DNA from 2 places in the Alteromonas sp. S167 genome. Region 1 is predicted to be linked to the other one. Evidence: predicted binding sites of a transcription regulator. Region 1 holds the regulator's gene; the other holds the start of a gene.
The links. Region 1 encodes MetJ, which represses methionine synthesis genes. Its sites were predicted from a motif close to TAGACGTCTAGACGTCTA; they were not measured.
Positions count from the first base shown of each region.

Region 2: the regulator MetJ is predicted to act here: its motif matches at 4,675-4,692, upstream of V7R35_RS11050 (slipin family protein).

Region 1 covers NZ_JAZETR010000010.1:100,197-108,048, forward strand. Annotated here, with positions in the region: gene V7R35_RS15215 (hypothetical protein) at 1-671, opposite strand, end outside; gene V7R35_RS15220 (SPOR domain-containing protein) at 727-1,305, opposite strand; gene priA (primosomal protein N') at 1,478-3,661, opposite strand; gene rpmE (50S ribosomal protein L31) at 3,984-4,196, shown strand; gene V7R35_RS15235 (hypothetical protein) at 4,297-4,611, opposite strand; gene V7R35_RS15240 (malic enzyme-like NAD(P)-binding protein) at 5,022-6,257, shown strand; gene metJ (met regulon transcriptional regulator MetJ) at 6,323-6,652, opposite strand; gene metF (methylenetetrahydrofolate reductase) at 6,814-7,701, shown strand.
Region 2 covers NZ_JAZETR010000006.1:146,420-154,271, reverse strand. Annotated here, with positions in the region: gene V7R35_RS11065 (DUF3369 domain-containing protein) at 106-1,632, shown strand; gene V7R35_RS11060 (sensor histidine kinase) at 1,632-3,008, shown strand; gene V7R35_RS11055 (NfeD family protein) at 3,213-3,665, opposite strand; gene V7R35_RS11050 (slipin family protein) at 3,668-4,612, opposite strand; gene V7R35_RS11045 (SNF2-related protein) at 4,875-7,852, opposite strand, start outside.

The sequences.
Region 1 (7,852 bases):
TTATTCACACATAGCTGACTGTGTGAATGTGTTTGAGTATCTTCCAGCTGCAAATTAAATTTACAATGTTTAGTCGCGCTACCTTTATTAAACAGCACTGCATGTTCAGTTTCTTCACTTGAAGAAAGTGCATGCAGCATATAAGGCAGCGCATTATCAATTGCGTTCCAGCTAAGCATGATGCCAAAGAAGGGCATCAAGAATATCGTTATTTTGCCACGAATATCGTCATTGAGTTTGAATCTAAACGCTTCATCAACAGCAATAGATGCATACCATAGACACGTCACTACCAACGACAATAAAACTATGAACCAGCCAGAATTATCTACCCATGTTTTGACGGTGCTAAAATCAGCAGACAATGGCACGAATAACCCTACGAATAACACGATGAGAAGAGCAATATTGTACCGTGCAACAACATGAAGCTTTGACCATTTAGATTTTTCAAAATGGCCATCGGTACGATTAGAGGAGTTATTAGAATCCCGAACGCGCTTTTCTTCTTTCAGTACACTAGACGCTTTCTTAACTTCAAACGCAGCCTGCGCAGCGACGTAGCGCTCGGGATATTGATGTTTGTCGATATTTTGCAAAACATCTTCAAGTTCTTTTAGGCTGTAGTATTGATAATTAGGCACATCAAAAACACTATTTTTGTTAGCCATGCTGTTTGCCATATATGCCGTTTATCATATCCCTATCTGTCGAAAATAATGCGGTTTACAAATTCCAGTACCAAATTTGGCAAGTCGCTATATTCACTTTACGCAGACTGTGCTTTGCTTTTTCAGCATCGCGCTTAGACTCAAATGGCCCCAGAATAACGCGGAACCAGTCGCCGTTACTGCCGCTGCTGTGGCGAATTAGTGCCTCTAACCCTTGGAAAGCAATTTTAGCTTTCATTTCTTCAGCTTGCGCACGGGTTCTGAATGACGCGCACTGCATTAGGTAACGTTTATCAGACTTTTCCTGCTCTTGAACTTCAACTTCTACTTCGTAGCCTGGAAGTGTTTTAATGTATTCCCACTCTTCTTCCGGTAACTCCGGTAATGCCTCTTCGGTAGGTGCTACTGGTCTTGATGCCTGTACATCTACTTGTTCTTCAACATTGTCTTTTATAGACCATAGAAAAACACCAAAACCTATAACCAAAGCAGACACGCCCACAAGACGAATAATAGGTAGTTTACCTAGCGCTGGGGCATTAGATTGGTTTTGTGATGCGGGTTTCCTGCCACTATTCGCAGGCTTCTTTTTTTGTGTAGAGCGTCCACGAGAGACATAATCGCGTTGAGCCATAGTTGGCAATATTCCTACTTGTTATCGTTGTTCGTGGTCGTAAGAAAAACGTCTTATACCAAGGCTGTATTCGGCCATTTGTTCAAACTAATAACATACATCATTAGTATATATCTACGGTTAAAAACAGCCGACGTTATTGCTAAATTTTAACGTATTGCACGCCAACAAGCTAACTGAAATCGGTGGGATCAATATCTACCGACCAGCGCACTTTTATAGCTTGCGGTAACGCTTGTAAAAAAGGAAGCGCTATACGCAACGCTTCATGAAGCGGCGACCGCTTTTGGTGACTGCAAACCAACATAAAGCGAAACCTTCCCTGTCTCTTCTCTATTAAGCAAGGAAATGGCCCGTTCATTTCAACAGCGTGGTGCTGATTGAATATACCTTTACAGCCTTGCAAAAAATTAAACGCTAGGTGGCTGTCGGTAGCCTCGGCACGAATAACAAACTGACTGATATAAGGCGGCAAGCTAGCTGCTTTTCTTTCCATTAATGCAAGTCGTGCAAAGTGGCCATAGCCATTATTCACAAGGTCTTGCAGCAAAGGATGATGGGGATTGTGTGTTTGCAGCCACATTTCGCCTGGCTTGCTTGCTCGCCCCGCTCTACCTGCTAGCTGTGTTACCAGCTGTGCAAGCTTCTCGGGGGCGCGAAAATCGGCGCTAAATAATGCACCATCTACGTCTAATACAACCACCAGCGTAACGTGCGGAAAATGATGCCCTTTCGATAATATTTGCGTGCCAACTAACAGCTGATATTCCTGTCGATTTATGGCTTCAAGGGTTTGATGCAACTTGTCTTTACCGCGCACTGAGTCGCTGTCTATACGGACTTGCTTAACACCGGGAAATAATGCACTTAATCCCTGTTCAACTTGTTCGGTGCCAGTACCGGCGGTAACCAATTCACTGCTGTGACAAGCTTCGCAGTTTGACGGCATAGCGCGGGTGCCCGAACAATGATGACATTGAAGCCTATTTTGACCTTTATGCACGGTGTACGGTCGGTCGCAGCGCTTACACGTTACAGTTTCACCACAATGGTGACAAAGCATTGCCGGTGCGTAACCACGGCGATTAACGAACACCAACACTTGATTGCCAGCACTAATATGCTGACGCATTATGCTTAACATGCCTTGGGCAATACCGTAATGAATGGGCTGATCGCGGGCATCCAATAAGTGCTGATGGGTACTTTGAGCACCACCTGCTCGTTTAGTTAACTGCAAATGGTGGTACTTATTCGATAACGCATTATTTAGTGACTCTAATGCTGGCGTTGCACTGCCTAACAACAAAGGGATGTTATGTTGCTTGGCCCGCATCGCAGCAAGATCTCGTGCGTGATAGCGCAAGCCGTCTTGTTGTTTAAACGACTCATCATGCTCTTCATCAACAATCAACATACCTGGGTTTTTAAGGGGGGTGAAGATGGCCGAGCGCGTTCCAATAATGATACCTAATTCACCAGCCCTTGCTCGCTGCCACACTTGTAGCCTCGCTTTATCGGACAGCTGAGAGTGAAGCACGCCTACATCAATACCAAAACGCTTTTCAAAACGCGATACGGTTTGAGGTGTTAACCCAATTTCAGGAACAAGGATAAGAATTTGCTTGCCGTCTGCCAAAAGTGGCTCGATTGCCTGCAGATACACTTCGGTTTTACCGCTTCCAGTTACACCTTCCAGCAAACTCACGGCAAAGCTGTTGTGCTGACGATTAAGCGCCGCAATTGCCACAGACTGCTCTTTATCAGGAATGGGCTTTTCACCCACTTCCATCGTGTTAAGCCAACCGGCACATTTAAACTGAGGGATAGTAGCTGTAATAGTGGCAACGCTTTTCTCTACCAAAGCCTTAACTGCTGGTGCTCCGAAGCGCTTTCTTGCGGCAGACGCAAGCATGTCGCCTTTTTCAAGTGCTTCAGCACACGCTTTTTGTTTTGGCGCCCTTGATAAAATACTTAAATCGATACTTTCAACATCGCTTGTTAACGACAACATATCGTCTGGTTCAGGGTTAGGCGACTCCCCCTTTCTTAACAACACCGGCAGCATGGCATGCAGCACCTCACCGGGTGCGTGGTGATAGTATTGCCAGAGCCACTGCGCCATTTTAAGCAGCACATCATCTATAACGGCGTTATCATCTAAAACACTTTCTATTGCTTTTAGCTTGCTAACGTCTTCAACATCACTTTCAAGCACAGTACCTACAACTACCCCAACCAACTTCCGTGGACCAAAAGGCACCGAAACACGCACCCCACGATACAACGTAGATGTGTGGGTGTAGGTAAATAACTGCCTTAGTGGAACAGGTACAGCAACTTGAATATATGCCATGGTAAAAGAAAAATGCCTTAACGCATTGAATGCGCACGTGAGTCTTTTGTTTTCCGCGTTTGTCCTGATGCCCGTCAATAAGTGCAACAAGCCGGTAAGTACAAATATTTAATCACACTTTTTTATTTAACCCTAAGGAGAATCACAAGCTGCTTATTCTGCGTACAAAAACCGCTTGATAACAGCGCCTCCATCTATTATTATGCGCCGCTCTTTTGCGATGGGCTGTTTATGTAAACGACTCATCATTTGAATTTTAAGTTACGTATGGTGTGCGGCTTCGGGCTGTATAGCGATACGGCCTTATTAATGAGGTAATCCCATGAAACAAGGTATCCACCCAGAATACGCTGAAATCACAGCAACATGCTCTTGCGGTAACGTAATGAAAATCCGATCTACTATGGGTAAAGACATCAACCTAGACGTATGTTCTTCATGTCACCCATTCTACACTGGTAAGCAACGTAACGTTGATACTGGTGGTCGTGTTGATCGCTTCAAGAAGCGTTTCGGTGCATTGGGCAAAAAGTAAGCCTATTACCTTTATTGGTATCCAATCTAAAAAGCGCCTTTACGGCGCTTTTTTATTACCTTAAAACCACTTTATTCCCTTGTTTGCGCATGTTGGATTGTTAATGCAAGTCTAATTGCGACAAATGGCGGTCCCAATCCCCACCATTTTTAACGCTACATGCCTCTTCACTCGTGAAACGACAGGTGTATGCCGATGACTTTATCGTACCAAGCGCTATATTCACGCGATTTATAAAGTCTATATCCCACTTTCGTGATAACGCTGTGGTTAGCTGAGCTTGTGTATTGAACACAGCAACAATGGTAGGCGAGCGCCAATGACCTATATGTGTAAGCCAACTGAAACCGCTATCATCTTGTTTAAGCTCTTCGCAAACCTCGGTAAGCACTGCAACCAGCTTTCTTTCCGTCATTACTTCCTCTTTCGTAGCACTCAATAGTTACACTCTTCATTGACAAATTTAACCGTTAAATAAAATACAGAAACCGTATAAATTACCCAACATCAATAAATAGCATGAATGGCAATTATAGCCGTATATTACTGGTCTAATAACTTAGCGTCACCTAAATTGATACATGAGAATTCTGATCAGATATGTACACAGTGAAAGGCTGTGTTAGAGTTGCCATCGTCACCGTAATAATGAGTATTAATTTCATGAATAATGTTGCCTTTTTACGGCGCAGACTAGTGCTGCTGGACGAATTCTAACAATGTCGAACATGTGCTTTAGTAATTTAAAACAACAATAACAACATTAACTGCATCGCACAGACGAAAAACACCGATGAACCCTACGTCTTAAGGATATTAACTTACATGTCAGATTTTAGACAACGCGCCCTCGATTATCATGCCAAACCAACGCCGGGCAAAATTAGTGTAGAGCTTACTACGCCGGCTGATAGCGTTGACGACCTAGCATTGGCTTACAGCCCAGGTGTGGCTGAACCAGTACGAGAGATAGCAGAAGACCCAGATAACGCTTACAAATATACCGCTAAAGGCAACATGGTAGCGGTTATTAGTAACGGTACGGCTATTTTGGGCTTAGGTAACTTAGGTCCTCTTGCATCGAAACCTGTTATGGAAGGTAAGGCATTTCTGTTTAAGCGCTTTGCAGGTCTTGATGCCATTGATATTGAAGTTAAGCATCGCACAACAGAAGAATTTATTAATACCGTAGCGAACATTGCAGACACATTCGGTGGGATTAACCTTGAAGATATTAAGGCACCTGAATGCTTCGAAATTGAGCAAGAACTTATTAAGCGCTGTAACATTCCTGTATTTCACGATGACCAGCACGGTACGGCTATTGTAACTGCCGCAGGTATGTTAAACGCCTTGGAAATTCAGGGTAAAGATATTGAGACAGCTAAAATTGTTTGCATGGGCGCAGGCGCTGCAGCCGTTGCATGTATGGAGCTTCTTATAAAGTGCGGGGCACAGCGTGAGCGTATTTATATGCTAGACCGCAAAGGCGTAATTCACACTCGCCGCGATGATTTAACAGAACATAAAAAGCTGTTTGCCAATAATACCGATAAACGTACGCTTGAAGATGTAATGGACGGTGCAGATATCTTTGTAGGCGTTTCAGGCCCAGATTTGTTACCACCGGAAACGCTGGCGCTAATGGCAGAAAACCCAATTGTGTTTGCCTGCTCAAACCCAGACCCAGAAATTAAGCCAGAGCTTGCTCACGAAGTACGTAAAGACCTAATTATGGCAACAGGGCGCTCTGACTACCCTAACCAGGTGAACAACGTACTGTGCTTCCCATTTATCTTCCGCGGCGCACTGGACGTACGAGCAACAGCTATTAACGATGAAATGAAGGTTGCCGCCGTTGAAGCGCTTCGTGCAATAACCAAAGAAGAGGTGCCGGCTGAAGTTCTTGCCGCCAGCAAAAGCGAAAGCCTAACCTTTGGAAAAGACTATATTATTCCTAAGCCAATGGATCCTCGTCTTTGCCAGCGCATTGCTTCTGCCGTATCTGAAGCAGCCATTAAATCGGGCGTTGCTCGTATTCCTGGAGCTGAAAAGGAATAGCGGCTTGCTTAACAAACTAAAACGGCGCTTGTACAGCGCCGTTTTTTATTTGAAGTAAAGCGTAATTAGTCTTCTGTTACGTCGTTTTCTAAACTTGGGTCTATGCCCATCTCTTCCATAATACGGCGCGCTTCAGCAGGCACGCGGTTAGGATTGTCTTTACGCAAATCATCATCGTTGGGTAGCGGTTGACCCGTAAACGCATGTAGAAATGCTTCACACAGCAACTCTGAGTTGGTTGCGTGACGCAAGTTATTAATTTGTCGGCGTGTGCGTTCATCGGTTAACGCTTTCAGCACATTAATAGGTATGGAAACAGTGACTTTCTTTACCTGTTCGCTTTTTTTACCGTGCTCTGCGTAGGGGTGAATATAGTTGCCGTTCCATTCTGCCATTGTACTAACTCGGTTTACTCTTTTTTATGTTATGAATAGAAATTCTAAACAGATTAACGAAAAGGTCAATTGAGCAGTGTAAACCTCTTGACGTCTAGACATATATTCTTTAGTTTAGACGTCTAAACGTCCATAATATTTTAATTTTGAGAGAATAAGCCATGGTTTCTTACGCAGAAGGTATCGATGCCCTAAATCAGTCTCTGTCTGAGCTGCGAGATATTGATGTGTCGTTTGAGTTTTTCCCCCCGAAAACTGAAGCTATGGAAAAAACCTTATGGAAATCTGTAGAACGTCTTGCTCCATTAAAGCCAAGTTACATGTCGGTAACTTACGGTGCTAACAGTGGTGAACGTGACAGAACCCATGACGTTGTAAAGCGTATTCAGCAACAGACTGGCGTGGCAGCTGTACCACACTTAACGTGTGTTGATGCTAGTAGAGAAGAACTAAAGCAAATTGCACAAGATTATTGGAATTCTGGTATTCGCCGTATTGTAGCCCTACGTGGCGACCTACCCGCAGGTGTAGATAAAACGGAAATGTACGCGTCAGATTTGGTTGCCCTGTTAAAAGACGTAGCCGATTTTGATATTTCGGTAGCGGCGTATCCTGAAAAGCATCCAGAAGCCCCCAACGCCCAGTTCGATTTACTGAATTTAAAACGCAAGGCAGAAGCAGGCGCTACGGAAGCGATCTCTCAGTTCTTCTTCGACACCAGCGTATTTTTACGCTTTAGAGATCGCGCCGCCGCAGCTGGGGTAGACTTAGACCTTGTGCCGGGTATTTTGCCAGTAACCAATTACCAAACATTAGTTAGATTTGCAGGTTTTACTAACGTGCACGTACCAGGCTGGCTGCATAAAATGTTCGACGGGCTTGATGAAGACGACCAGGCCACCCGCAACCTAATTGGCGCTAATATCGCCATGGATCAGGTAAAAGTACTGGCGAAAGAAGGCGTTAAACATTTTCATTTTTACACGCTAAATAGAAGCGAACTTAGTTATGCCATTTGCCACATGCTTGGCGTTCGAGGTAACAGTTAATCACTCTGTTTAATACCCCTCTTTCAATAGCTGTACTGCGGGTTTGCAGTTCAGCTATTGTAAGTTAGCACTCTCCTTACTGTTTAAACCAGCCCCCTTTTCAATTAAACCAGCGTTATTGGCATTCACCCTGTTATTATTTTTTGAACAA
Region 2 (7,852 bases), on a different contig from region 1:
CAACTCACCTTATTAGCATTTCGTATAAATTCACGATTCCTTTATTTGCGGGATCGTAATTTGTGAATTACGTTTATTACACACAGATCAAAAACAACAAGTTGTATGGCCATATTTAAAAAATCTTCAAGTAAGTCTAACACCGTAAAGCTAAAACCATGGAAGGTGGCCATTATTGATGACGAAGCTGATGTACACGAGGTTACCAAACTTACCTTACGTAAATTCACCTTCGAAAATCGCGGCCTCGAATTCTTATCTGCACATAGTGCAAAAGAAGGTATTGCACTTTTCGAAGAACACAGAGACATAGCCCTTGCATTTGTTGATGTGGTCATGGAAACCGACGATGCAGGTCTGCGCCTAATTGACGAAGTGAGAAATGTTCAAAAGAACTTTTCCACGCGATTGATATTAAGAACGGGACAGCCCGGGCAGGCACCCGAAGAGGATGTGATAAAGCAATACGATATTAATGATTACAAAGCAAAAACAGAGCTTTCATCTTTAAAGCTCAAATCATGCGTATACTCTTCTATTCGTTCTTACCGCGATATCAAAACCATAGAAGCGGGTAAGCGCGGTATGGAAGAGGTCTTAAAATCGTCTTCTTCTGTATTGGAAAGTCAGTCATTGGCACAGTTTGGATCTGCCGTCTTAAAACAAACCTTAACACTGCTAAACCTTAACAACTCGGTACTTTATATTTCAACACAGCACACAGACCTTTATGGACATACTAAAATGACCGTGCTGGGTGCTAGCGGCGATTTAATTGGGTTATGCCAACCTGGTATTTCGCAGGAAATTCCGCCCGACATAGAAGCTGACGTAAAGAAAGTGCTTGAAACCAAAGTGCACTATCAGTCGGACGAGTTGTTCATTGGTTATTACCCCTCTGGCAAGGATGGTCATAACATCTTATATATCAAATTGAACGAACCACTGGATGTAGTTAAACGCAAAACACTGGAAATGTTTGCATCGAACGTTTCGGTTATTTTTCAGAACTTAACACAGAAAGAAGATATCCAAGAAACGCAGAAAGAGTTAATTATGGTGTTAAGCGACGCCATAGAAATGCGTAGTAAAGAAACCGGCGGTCACGTAAAACGCGTTATTCTTATGACTGAGTTTTTAGCTGAAAAACTGCATATGACAGAGGAATTTATTGAGACGATACGTTACGCGGCAGCGCTGCATGATGTTGGGAAAATAAGTATCCCCGAAACGATTTTACATAAGCCTGGCAAGTTAGATCCTGAAGAATGGGAAATAATGAAAACCCACGCGCAAAAAGGCTACGAACTGCTGGCTGATTCAAATCGCATTGTGGCGAAAATGGGCGCTATCATAGCTAAAACGCACCATGAACGCTGGGATGGTAAGGGTTATCCAGAAGGATTAAAAGGTGATGATATCCCTGTAGAGGGCAGAATTATGGCCATTGTTGATGTGGTTGATGCCTTACTTTCCAAACGGTGTTACAAACCCGCATGGAGTGAGGAAGAGGTAAAAGCGTATTTGCAGGAAAATGCCGGTACACAATTCGACCCCCTCATTGCTCATGTAATGTTAGAACACTTCGATAAAATTCAAGACATTCGCGCCCAAGCACCGGACGAAGATTAATGAAAGAAGCACTTGAACTTATATTACTTAGCGTTGGACAAAGCCCTGATATCGATAACGGTGAATTATCGGTAGCTACCGAGCTTATTATTAACTCGGTGTGTAAAGGTTTAAACATTACACGTGCTGGTATTTGGTTGTACGACGACACCCAGTCTTCGATTCGCTGCAAGCTTTTAATCGACAAAGGCAACAACCTTGATGATGAAAGCTTAGTGCTAAGCAGAACAGACTTTCCACAATACTTTGCAGCACTAGACGCTGAAAGAAGTATAGCCGCTCACGATGCCCTTACCCACCCTGCCACTATTGAGTTTGCAGAGGTTTATTTATCGCCATTAAATATCAGCTCAATGCTTGATGTTCCAATAAGGCATAGAGGCAAAATGATCGGTATCATTTGCTGTGAGCACCAGGGAGAAGGCCGCACATGGCACGATGATGAAATAGTATTTGCGGCATCGCTGGCAGATCTTTACGGGCGTGCAGTGAGTGCAAAAGAAAGGTCTGATTATGAAGCACAACTTGTTGAAGCTAATCATACGCTAGAACAAAAAGTACTTGAGCGTACCGCTGAACTTGAAGCAACACTTAAAACGTTGGAAGGCGCACAGGAAAAGCTGGTTGAGTCAGAGAAAATGGCGGCGCTTGGAAATTTAGTGGCAGGTATAGCGCACGAAGTAAATACACCACTTGGCATTGCTTTAACATCGGTAAGCAGCTGTAAAGAAGAGTTACAGACTATTTACCAAGACTTTGAAAACGAAGAGCTATCAGAAGATGGTTTCAAAGAATTCAATGAAGTGTGTACAGAAGGATTAAACCTAGCTGAATCGAATTTGTTGCGTGCCGCAAAGTTAGTACAAGACTTTAAACGCACGTCGGCCGATCAAACGTCACTTGAGATCGAAGAGTTTGTGCTTGATGAATATATTCACAGCGTTTGTAACCCGTTAAAACCAATGCTGAAAAAAGAGCAGATTGCGTTGGATATAGACGTTGCGCCGGATATCACCATAACCGCTTGCCCAGGTATTGTGGCGCAACTGTTAACAAACCTAATATCTAATGCACAGCGCCATGCTTTCTCAGATACCAACAACGAAGTAAACAAAGTTAGCGTAAAGTGTGTTAAGCAAAACGATATGATTGAACTTAACGTTACTGACAACGGAAAAGGTATTCCTGATAGTTTACACAAGAAGGTCTTTGAGCCATTTTACACCACCGCAAGAGATAAAGGCGGCACGGGGCTGGGTATGAACATACTTTATAATTTGGTAACGCAAAAACTGAACGGCACCATCGACCTAGCATCAGCGCCTGGTGAAGGAACGTCAGTGACTATAACATTGCCTATGGTGAGTGGTAAGTAACAAGCGGTTAATAGTAACCAGTATCTCCCCAAAATTAATAAAGGCAAAGTTATTGGAACGGGAACCTTATGATGTGCTAAGGGCGGCTATGAAAGCCTACGCCCCGCATTCCGAAAGCACATGTATAGGCGTAAAAAAAGCACCGTAATGGTGCTTTTTATTTTATCTTTATTTCTTTTAACGCTTTTGCTTTGAACATTGGGGCTATTGCACTGGCTTTACGTGTAAAACCCCTACTTCTACACGCACCACTTCAACCGTGGCACCTTGTGCGATATTAGCGTTTGATTTCACCTTCCACGCTACACCTGAAAAACGCGCTGTTCCTGGCTGCTCTGGGCTGATATCCGACTCAACATCAAACGTAGTACCAATCCAGTCAGACTTCACTTCTTTTGGCGCACGGTCTTGCTGAAGCATTTTCAGCGGACGCCATACGATAAGGGTTAGCACAGCGTCTAGTACCGCAATAACCACAAATGCTGACAACAGAGACTCGTCAATAATACCAAGGTACATCAAGCCCGATGCAATCATCATCGAAACGCCAAGCGTTAACAACAAAATGGTAGTAAAGCCCATTACTACTTCAAGAATAAGAAGCAGTAAGCCCAAGCCAAGTAGAAAATGTGGAAGATTTGTTAGCATATTTTCCATAGCTACGCCTTTTTGCCTATGGTATTGGCAATAGTCATTGCCTGTGCCACTACATTACCAATCTCAGTGCTGCCATCTGGTAATAACACCACAGACGATTCTTTCGCAATTTTCTCTTTTGCCAAAATAGCGCCTTTCGCTAAATCTAACTGCACCGCTTTTTGGCCTTCTTCTGTGGCAGCTGCCCTACCAACGGTTTCAATAGCTTCTGCATCGGCTTTAGCTACACGAATAATGGCTTGCGCTTCACCGTCAGCTTTTAATATTTGCTGTTCTCTGTCTGCTTCAGCGGCAAGTACGATGGCTTGCTTATCACCTTCAGCACGGTTAATAGCAGCTTGCCTGTCGCCTTCCGATTCAAGAATTTGAGCACGCTTTAAACGCTCAGCTTTCATTTGCTGTTCCATGGCATCAAGCACTGAGTTTGGCGGGTTTATGTCTTTCAGTTCATAACGCAAAACCTGCACCCCCCATGGCGCAGCAGCCTCATTAAGCGCCGACACAATATTGGTGTTTAATAAGTCACGCTCTTCAAAGGTTTTATCTAATTCCATTTTACCTAGTTCAGAACGCATAGTGGTTTGTGCTAACTGAGTTACGGCAAACACGTAGTCTTCTACACCGTAGGTAGCTTTGTAAGGGTCTACTACCTTGAAATACAGCACACCATCAACAGAAAGCGTAATGTTGTCTTTAGTAATAGCGGATTGCTCAGGCACATCACCCGCTTGTTCTTTCAAAGAGCGGTCAGCAGACACCGTATCGATAAACGGCACAATAAAGTTTAAGCCAGCTTCAAGAGTAGTGTTGTACTTACCGAAGCGCTCGATAATATACGCACGGTTCTGAGGTACAAATTTAATGGAAGATTTTAGGCCGATAACAATCAGCACAAGAAGAATGATTTGGTACGAAAACACGTAGTCTAGTAACGTTTCTAATTCCATTTACAAGCTCCAGTGAGGAAGTAAAACAACAATGTTCTTGGGATGTTATATCACAAAATTGAGTTACGGCTAGAGGTTTAATTGTGAGAAAACGTTACGAACTCAGAGGTAATTGTTTGACTTTAGGAGTATCAAGCAGAGAAGTTGGTCGGTGTGAGAGGATTTGAACCTCCGACCAATCTAATTATTTCTCAGTTTCATAATTAATTTAAAAACGAGGGGAAGCTGTATAGTTAAGCTCGATTTTTTCATGATTTACTCTCTAATTAACAACATAACGTTCTTTGGACAATCTTGTTAAAACTTGCCCGAACGTAATCTGATGTCGCTCGCAGAGCGCGCATAATTCATTGCCATCAATAACGGTAACGTTAAGTTTACCGGCGATTTCACGTGTTGTTTTCGCTAATTGCCTAGCGTTGGTAATAAATATCTGCTGAGTAATTTTCCGCCCTAAATGCTGACCATAAATTGCATTAGCGTTGGATATTTCCTGCACTGCATTGTGGCCCTTATAAGCACCTTGCTTATGTTTCGCCTGAATTAATATGGCTTCGCCGGCAAAGGTTAACACACCGTCGGCACCAAAATCTGAACCGTCTTTGGTTAGCCACGCACTGTCAGCCTGATATTCACGGGCGAGTAATTCTAACGTTAGCGCTTCAAACTGCTTCCAACTTAAGCGTGGCATATCCTCAAATGTGATTATGCTGTCAGCACCAAGGCTATGCTTGTCGGAGCCCGTTGGATTAGGCATGACCTCGCCAGGTGTCACAACAGCATCTTTAAGCATAGACTTTTGCGATAACAAGTGATGCAGGTTAACGTCGAAAGATTCAAAGCTGGGGTGATGTAGTATGGGCACGTAAATATTTACGTCTTTTTTCTGACCGATACGAAATACTCTATCGGTGGCTTGTGCTTCTTTAGCCGGATTCCAGTGTCGTTCGAAGTGGATAACGTTGTTAGCTCCTACAACAGTTAAGCCCACACCGGCAGCTACTGGCGACATGATAATTACGTTAAAGCCTTCTTTAGCCTCAAAGTCTGTGATCATGGATTTACGGCTTAAGGAACCGACTTTTTTTACGACCGCTTTGGCATCGCCATTGATAATATGCAATGGTCCAAGCCCAAAGTGGCTGCCCAGCGCAATACTTAAGAAACGTTGCAAGCGTTTATTTACCGCAAAGATAATACACTTTTCGTTTCTGGATTTGATATCGTTAAGTACTTCGATGGTTCGGGCCATTTTGGCGGATTCATCGAACAGAGTTTTGATTTCACGCTTTGATGTCGGCGCGTCTAACCGGCCTCCGTCTGCCAAGCGTGGATGCAGAGAGCTATCACGCAAGCGCATTAAGGTGGTTAGCACGTGACTGTTTTCATCTTCTAACTGCGCTTCTATAGAGCCTTCGTACACCTTTTGCTGATAGGCAGTCATCATGGCATGTAGTTTTGGTTCGTATTGCCAGTCACTTGACTCTATCCCCACCAGCATATGCTTTTGCGGTAGACCTTCGAGGTTATCTTCTTTTACGCGGCGAAGCATAAGTGCCCCCACCTTTTCCCGCAGTTGGCGCCCAAGGGTTGCCCTAACTCTATCGATTTCATCCCCCGCTGCTTGCAGGATAGGCGTTATATAGGTTTGCCTAAACGTTTGATAAGAATCTAAATAGCCGGGACAAGCGGTATCCATTAAACACCAAAAATCGGCGAGGCTGTTTTCTACCGGAGTACCTGTAGCCAGCAGTTTGAATTTGGCTTTTAAGCCCTTGGCAGCACGGGTTTGCAATGCATTGGGGTTTTTAATATTTTGCGCTTCATCAAACACCGCTAACCCCCAGTCAATTTGAGACAGGGAAAACTGGTAATCACGCAACGTTTGGTAGGTGGTGATCACCAAGCGGCGCGGTAAATCCAAGCGATCCGGCCCGTATTTTTCGCCGAATTTAAGGGAATAGCGAGGTTCGAATGATTCCTCATCGATATTAGAAGCTTTGGTTTCGGTACTGCCATCACGGAAGCGGTTTAGATCGCCGTCTGACTGTAAAATAACAATGTCTCTGAAGGGCGATTCATTAAAAGTTTCGGCGACTTCGTCCTTCCAGTTTTCCAATAAGCTTAGCGGAGCAATAATTAGTGTAGGACGACAAGTTTCACCCGCTTCTTCGCACAACCGGTAGTAATGCTCCGTAGCAGAAAGCGACATAAAGGTTTTACCCAGCCCCATGTCGTCTGCCAGCAATGCACCATTAACCAGCTCATTCTGGCGTGCCATTTCTTCTAGCCCGAGGATCCATTTAACGCCCACTAGCTGATGCGGGAACGGTGTACGTTTATGATTCGACCAGTCGAGTTCTTCACTATACAGCACATCATTGAGCGCATCTTCAACCAGCTTAGAAGGGCTGTCCAGTTCGTCATCATTGAGGGCAATATCGATAACGATTGGGCCATCGTCGATATCAACGTCATCATCATTAGGTCCGTCTGGAGAATTCGGCTCTTTTCCGCCGTCATCGTCTGGCTGGTTGTTAATTTTGTCTTGCAGCTTGGTGAGAGTTTGCGTTACGTCGGCTTCACTACCGATATCGTAATTTTTGCCCTCAAAGACAACTTCGGTCGCACCTGTTGCTTTGGCATCGATAATAACTTGCAGAAGTTGCGCAAGATCTTCCTGTGTTTTAACTTCTTTATTTACCGCACTTATAGGCAGGATTTTTCCGGCAACATGGCTCTGGCCAAACCAATCGATTCCCGACTCGTCGGTTTCACCAAAGTAAGCGTGTTTAAATCGAGTGGCCCCTTTTACCCGAAGGGCAAAACCGACATCCAGATCAACAAGCGACGCATCCAAAAACGCTCCGGGGGCTTTTAAAAACTGTTGTACCTGAGAACGCGGAATGGCCCGGTGGCTAATTATTTCTTTGGCGGCTTTGGCGGTTTTCTCGTTAAAGAGAATAATTTCGTTACCTACTTTTAAGGTGCGGCCATTTTCGGCTTGTAACTGCCCTAATACACGCTGAAGTTTATCGTGATCGGTCTTTTGACCCATACTTGGGGTAAGGATAAGATTACCGTAAGCATCGAGCTCAGCTTCTACTGCAACTTTGTCAGGTACATGTATATCCAGCTTATCGAAGTGACTAAGCGAAAGTTTTGCACCCGCCTGTTGAGCTTGCTGCAAACTATACAATAGCAAAAGATTATCCGATTCACTTTTAGCTGACCCCGAAT